Regions from separate parts of the Candidatus Symbiopectobacterium sp. NZEC135 genome, predicted to be linked through region 2. Evidence: predicted binding sites of a transcription regulator. Region 2 holds the regulator's gene; the other holds the start of a gene.

Region 1 (3,427 bases), on a different contig from region 2:
CTGAGAAATGAAATCCAGCGTCGCTTCGCCCATAATACCGCCGTCCCGGGTGCGCACTTCGCCGCCTGCCAGAATCAGCCTGCAATCCTCTTTTCCCATCAACAGCGTCGCCACGTTCAGGTTGTTGGTGACGACCCGCAGATCCTTATGCTGCAACAGCGCATAGGCAACCGCCTCTGGCGTTGTCCCGATATCTATAAATAGCGTAGCACCATCCGGGATTTGGCTGGCGACTTTACGTGCAATACGTGCTTTTTCATCTGACCACATCATCTTGCGATCGTGGTAAGCCGTATTCACCGAACTGGAAGGCAACGCCGCACCACCGTGGTGGCGATGGATCTTGTTTTGTTCCGCCAGATCGTTAAGATCCCGGCGAATCGTTTGCGGGCTGACCGCAAAATGTTCTACCAACTCTTCGGTACTGACATATCCCTGCCGACGCACCAGTTCAATGATGGCGTCGTGCCGCTGTGTTTGCCTCACGTTGTTCCCCTAAAACAGATTTCCACTCAACCCTCTGGTTGAGACTTCTCTGTGCTGCTGGCAACGCTTACCCCGTAATGTTACCGGGTTGCGATCATGCTTTTTTCTGCTGCGTATCCCAAAAAGCCAGCACCAACCCAATAACCAGACCCACGACGTGCGCGGCATTAGCAATGCGTAGACCTAAAATATCGAAATATCCGGCGATCAACCACAACAATGCAAAGGCCATCAATCCGCGCTGCATGAACAGCGGGCCCGACGGCACGCGTTCACCGTATAGCCAGACGTAGCCCATCAAGGCGTACACCACACCAGACAGACCACCGAAATAGATGCCACTGAAGAAAGATTGTACCCAACCGCTGGCGACCGCAGAGAGCAGCGCCAAGGTCAGTAGCTTGCGCGTCCCCAAAATTTTCTCTACCGGTCCGCCGAGATACCACCACCACATCAGGTTAAACAAAATATGCAGCAAGGAGAAATGCAGGAAGGCATGGCTAAACCAGCGCCATAGCTGGCCTTGTTGTCCTGCATCCGGATAAGAGAGCCACATCATGGCACGATCGTTACCAAATATCGTCATCCACAAATAAACGACAATACAGGTAATCATCACGCCCAGCGTCAGTGGTCCGGCACGCTGCTGTAACGTCTGTAGATAAGAAAAACGCGCATAGCGCAAGGGCGAAGAGGTTGATCCCGCTTGCCAACTGGCCGCTTGATAACGCGGATGCATCGGATCCTGAATGAACACCTCAAGCGCCTGCTGTACTTCAGTCAACCGCGCCTCATCGTCCAGCCAAAGTTCCACTTCCTGCCCAGAGAAGCGTAACTCCAGTTGAATATTCTGCGTTTGCATATAGTCGACAAACGCCTGTGCCAAGCGTGGCTGAGATAAGGCTGTTAGGCGAATTGCCATCGTAATTTATCCGTTAGCAAATTGATTTGTCATAAAAATATCACATCGTTTTATTAAGAGGGTTGAAATATTGTTCTGATAAACCGTCGGTTTACCCTGATGCACGCGCCACCAACACCGCTGGCGCTGGCAATTCGTTATATATCTCCCCCACCCAACTTCCGTTTGCTTCCGTTTTGCCCATTATCCTATGACAATAGTCACTTTTTAACCATAGCCGCTCCTTTAGGCTCATATCCAGCAGCGAGGTGACCATGTTCCTGGAAGAAAGACGTAATCAAATTCTGGCCTATTTAACCAAACACGAACGCGCCAGTGTTGATTATCTGGCCACCGCATTTGCCGTGAGCAAAGAGACAATCCGCAGCGACCTGAACGAGTTGGCGCGTTTAAATCTGGTTCAGCGCTGCTACGGCGGTGCAACTATTGTGCGGCGCAGTTTGCAGTCTGAGTTGATTGCCCCACGCAGTGAAAATTTTGAAGTGCTGCTCAAGCGACTGGAAAAGCAGACCCGGCATCAAACCAGCAAACAGAAAGGAAACAAGATGAACGGCAAGGTGTGTATTTTAGGATCGTTCAATGTCGATATCGTCGCCAAAGTGGCGCGTTTTCCCAAAGGTGGCGAATCGATCATGGCGCAGGGCAGCGCCCTCGGCCCCGGCGGCAAAGGTGCCAATCAGGCGATGGCCGCCAGTCGGGCAGGTTCACAGGTCTATTTTGTCACCAAGGTAGGCACCGATCAGTTCAGCCAGTTTGCCTACGACCATTTGTCGTCATCGGATATTCACGCGTTCAAGCTGTATCAATCTGATACCGAGCCCACCGGCAACGCCATCATTTATGTCTCGCAGCAAAATGGCGAGAACATGATCGCTATTTATCCCGGGGCCAACCAGACCATCACCGATGATGAAGTCGCGGCTATCGCCCCGGAATTAACCACGTCAGACGTGCTGTTGGTGCAGTTGGAGAATAACTTTTCCGCCACCCTGAACGTTATCAAGCTGGCGCACGCGCTGGGCAAAAAAGTGATTCTCAATCCGGCGCCGTACTCCAGTGAGATTCTGCCCTATCTGGATTATCTGGATGTGATCACGCCCAACGAAACGGAAGCGTCACTGCTATCGGGTATCGACATTCATGACTTTGACAGCACCAAAGAAGCCGCGTTGAAAATCGCACGTATGGGTGCCAAGCGCGTCATCATTACCATGGGATCGCGCGGTGCGCTGCTGTATGACGGCCACCAGTTCCAACACATTCCGGCCTTTCCGGCGCTCGGCGTGGATACCACCGGCGCAGGAGATGCCTTTAACGGTGCCTTTGCCGCCGCACTGGCTAACGGACAAAGCATGGTGCAGGCCGCGACCTACGCCTCCGCCTTTGCTTCCCTGGCGGTCGAGCGGGAAGGTGCTTCAAACATGCCAGAACATCAACAGGTTATCGCGCGTTTATCACAACGTTAATGCCTGCGGGCTCGCGCCCGCACAGTCTGTATTCGGAGAAATAAAAAATGAAAAAAATCGATGGTATCGTCCCTGTCATGCTTACACCGTTCACCGAACAGAACGACGTAGACTATCCCGGCCTGGCCAACCTGATTGACTGGTATCTGGAAAACAAAGTCGATGCGCTGTTTGCCGTGTGCCAATCCAGTGAAATGCAATTCCTGACGCTGGAAGAACGCGTAGCCGTCGCCCGTTTCGTTGTCGACCATGTGAAAGGCCGCGTGCCGGTGATCGCTTCCGGCCACATCAGTGACGACCTCAATGCGCAAATCGAAGAGCTGTCTGCCATGGCACAAACCGGTATCGATGCGCTGGTGCTGGTGACTAACCACCTCGATCCGCAGAAAACCGGCAGCGACACCTTCTTCAGTACGCTGAACAGCCTGCTGGATGCGCTGCCGGAATCGCTGCCGCTGGGCCTGTATGAGTGCCCAGCGCCGTATCGCCGCCTGCTGAGTGACGAAGAGCTGACTTACTGTGCTAACACCGGCCGTTTCGTGGTATTGAAAGA
Region 2 (3,427 bases):
CGCATTTAGCCGCGGCGTCTGGTGATACAGCGCCAGGCAAATGGCATCCAGCAGCGTAGTTTTTCCCGCGCCGGTTGGGCCTGTGATGGCAAACAGACCGTTGCTGGCAAACGGCTCCTGCGTGAAGTCAATCTTCCATTCGCCTTTGAGCGAGTTGAGGTTTTTTAACCGTAGGCTCAGGATTTTCATGCTTGTGGCGCTCCTTCGCTGACGTCTCGGACGATTTCATTGAACAGCGGACGCAGTCGTGCTTGCTGTTCTTGCGCCATGTCAGTCAGCGCCAGTTTGCGTTCGAAAACGTCCTGTGGGGATAATTCGTCCAGCGTTTCTTTCTTTTCGCGGGCAATGGCCTGCAAGCGCTGCTCACGGTTGCGCCGTAACAGCAACACGTCGACGGGCAATGTGTGCGTTAACTGTTGGATACGTTGCTGCATATCGCTAAGGTAGGTATCGGTGGCGATCTCAATGTCCAGCCAGACGCGCTGCCCCGCTTCGGGTTCGGGTAGGCTGTGCAACTGCTGCTCAATGTCCGCCAGATTGCCTTTGATGAGACGCATCGGTTGCGTCACCGGTACGGGCAGTAGCGTTATTTCCGGGGGAACGTCTGGCGTGAAGTCGATCAACGCGACCGATTTCTCACTGCCAAGTTCATCAAAACTCAGGGCAATCGGGGAGCCGCTGTAGCGGATATGCTCACTGTGCCCCACGCGCTGCGGGCGGTGGATATGCCCAAGGGCGATATAATCGGCAGGCGGAAAGGCCTGTACCGGGAAAGCATCGAGCGAGCCGATGTAGATCTCGCGTACCGCTTCCGAAGCGGTAACCCCCACGGTGGTCAGGTGTCCGGTGGCGATAATCGGCAGGGGCAATGCCAGCGTGTCGCGCAAATCGCAGGCGTGCCGGTAGCACTGCGCGTAGTGTTCGCTGATGGCGTCTTGCAAGGCGAGCTGTTTTTCCACGCCGGATTGACCCGCCAGGCTGCGCAGGATGTCGCGTGGGCGCAGAAACGGAATGGCGCACAGCATTGCGCCGGGCGTGCCTTGACGGGTATTGAGTGTGAGGACCTGCTGCGTGACATCTTCGGCGGCGTTGGCGATAACACGGGTATTGAGGCACGCCAGCAGATCCCGCGATTCATTCAGGGTTGCTACCGCATCGTGGTTTCCTGCCAGTAATACCAATTGGCATCCGGTGGTGCGCAATGCCACCACAAACCGGTTGAGCATTTCGCGCGCATAGCTCGGCGGTGAACCGTTATCAAAGATGTCACCGGCCACAATCAGCGCATCGACTTGATGTTCGGTTATCTGCACGATAAGCCAGTCGAGAAACGCTTGATGCTCCGGTGCGCGGCTTTTAGTATAAAAATATTGGCCCAGATGCCAGTCTGCGGTGTGAATGATACGCATGGCGTTTCCTGTTAGACGTGCTATCTACTTGTAGGGCGATTATACGCAGTGAGGGCGGCGACTGTCGTTACCGCCGCGAACATTTTGGAAACAGCTGTTAAATCGGGTGTTACCTTCAGTTTGGGTTTTCATAAATCTGTCATAAAACTGACGCATACTGCTTTCGCCCACAGAAGATAAGCCGCTCAGGCACCTTATAGGTAACGTGGGCAATCGTGAGATTTCGTTATTGTTGACGCGTTTCATACGCTGACTAACGGCAGGATGAACAATGGCAAGACGCATACTGGTCGTAGAAGATGAAGCGCCGATTCGTGAAATGGTGTGCTTCGTATTAGAGCAAAACGGCTATCAATCCGTTGAAGCGGAAGATTATGACAGCGCTGTGACGCGTTTGTCCGAACCCTATCCGGATCTGGTACTGCTGGACTGGATGTTGCCAGGTGGCTCGGGATTGCAGTTTATCAAGCACATGAAGCGCGAAGCGCTAACGCGGGATATTCCCGTCATGATGTTGACGGCGCGCGGCGAAGAGGAAGATCGCGTGCGTGGGCTTGAGGTGGGGGCAGATGATTATATCACCAAGCCGTTTTCGCCCAAAGAGCTGGTAGCGCGCATCAAGGCAGTGATGCGCCGTATTTCACCCATGGCGGTGGAAGAGGTCATTGAAATGCGGGGGTTGAGTCTGGACCCAACGTCGCATCGCGTTACCACCGAACAACACGCGCTGGAGATGGGGCCGACCGAATTCAAGCTGCTGCATTTCTTTATGACACACGCTGAGCGTGTATACAGCCGCGAGCAGTTGCTCAATAACGTTTGGGGAACTAACGTTTATGTTGAGGATCGTACTGTGGACGTGCATATTCGTCGCTTGCGCAAAGCGCTGGAAACCAGCGGACACGATAAAATGGTGCAAACGGTCCGGGGAACGGGGTACCGTTTTTCTACGCGTTATTGATGCGCGCGTGAGCCATAGCGTGCGCGACATCGTGGCTGAATACCGCCAAAGCGGAGAATTTTTAACGTGTTAGAACGTCTTTCGTGGAAAAAGCTGGCATTGGAGCTGGCTTTTTTTTGCTTGCCAGCCCTGCTGTTGGGTCTGATTTTCGGCTACCTGCCCTGGTTTATGCTGGCGGCGGTGCTGGTGGTGCTTGGCTGGAATTATTACAACCAGCTTAAACTCTCCTACTGGCTGTGGGTCGATCGCAGCATGACGCCACCGCCCGGGCGCTGGAGCTGGGAGCCGCTGTTTTACGGGCTGTATCAAATGCAGTTGCGCAATCGGCGGCGGCGGCGCGAACTGGCCTTGCTGATCAAACGTTTTCGCAGCGGGGCCGAGTCGTTGCCTGATGGTGTGGTGATCACCACCGAAGAGGGCACCATTATCTGGTGCAACGGCCTGTCGCAGCATTTACTTAGCCTGCGTTGGCCGGAAGATAACGGCCAGAATATCCTCAACTTGCTGCGCTATCCCGAGTTCACCCAATACATGCGCCAGCAGGATTTCACCCGCGCCCTGACCCTGCAACTGATCAATTCACACCATGTCGAATTCCGTGTTATGCCGTACTCGGAAGGGCAATTATTGATGGTGGTGCGTGACATTACCCAGATGCATCAGTTGGAGGGGGCTCGGCGTAATTTCTTCGCCAACGTCAGCCATGAATTACGCACGCCACTCACCGTGCTGCAAGGTTACCTGGAGATGATGCAGGACGATTCACTGGACGGTGCCTTACGCAGCAAAGCGCTCTCTACCATGCAGGAACAGACGCGGCGCATGGATGGGTTGGTGAAACAGCTGCTCACGTTATCGAAAATCGAAGCAGCAGCACCGATCAATCTGGCGGAAAAAGTCGATGTGCCACGGATGCTGCGCATACTGCAACGTGAAGCGCAAACGCTGAGTCAGGATCGTCACGAAATTGTGTTCCGCATCAACGATGGGCTGAGCGTTTACGGCAATGAAGAGCAGTTGCACAGCGCCTTTTCCAATCTGGTGTACAATGCGGTCA

What was found. Region 2 encodes PhoB, which activates phosphate uptake and scavenging genes when phosphate is short. Its sites were predicted from a motif close to CTGTCATAAAACTGNCNNAT; they were not measured.
Region 1: rbsK (ribokinase) is a predicted target of PhoB. The motif match lies at 1,435-1,454, and genes of this name have one in related genera.

What each region holds. Positions count from the first base shown of each region.
Region 1 covers NZ_JAGFPF010000012.1:22,429-25,855, reverse strand. The annotation lists gene J5224_RS09085 (DeoR/GlpR family transcriptional regulator) at 1-486, opposite strand, end outside; gene glpG (rhomboid family intramembrane serine protease GlpG) at 581-1,408, opposite strand; gene rbsK (ribokinase) at 1,663-2,874, shown strand; gene J5224_RS09070 (dihydrodipicolinate synthase family protein) at 2,922-3,427, shown strand, end outside.
Region 2 covers NZ_JAGFPF010000005.1:85,979-89,405, forward strand. The annotation lists gene J5224_RS04870 (SbcC/MukB-like Walker B domain-containing protein) at 1-189, opposite strand, end outside; gene sbcD (exonuclease subunit SbcD) at 186-1,409, opposite strand; gene phoB (phosphate response regulator transcription factor PhoB) at 1,681-2,370, shown strand; gene phoR (phosphate regulon sensor histidine kinase PhoR) at 2,437-3,427, shown strand, end outside.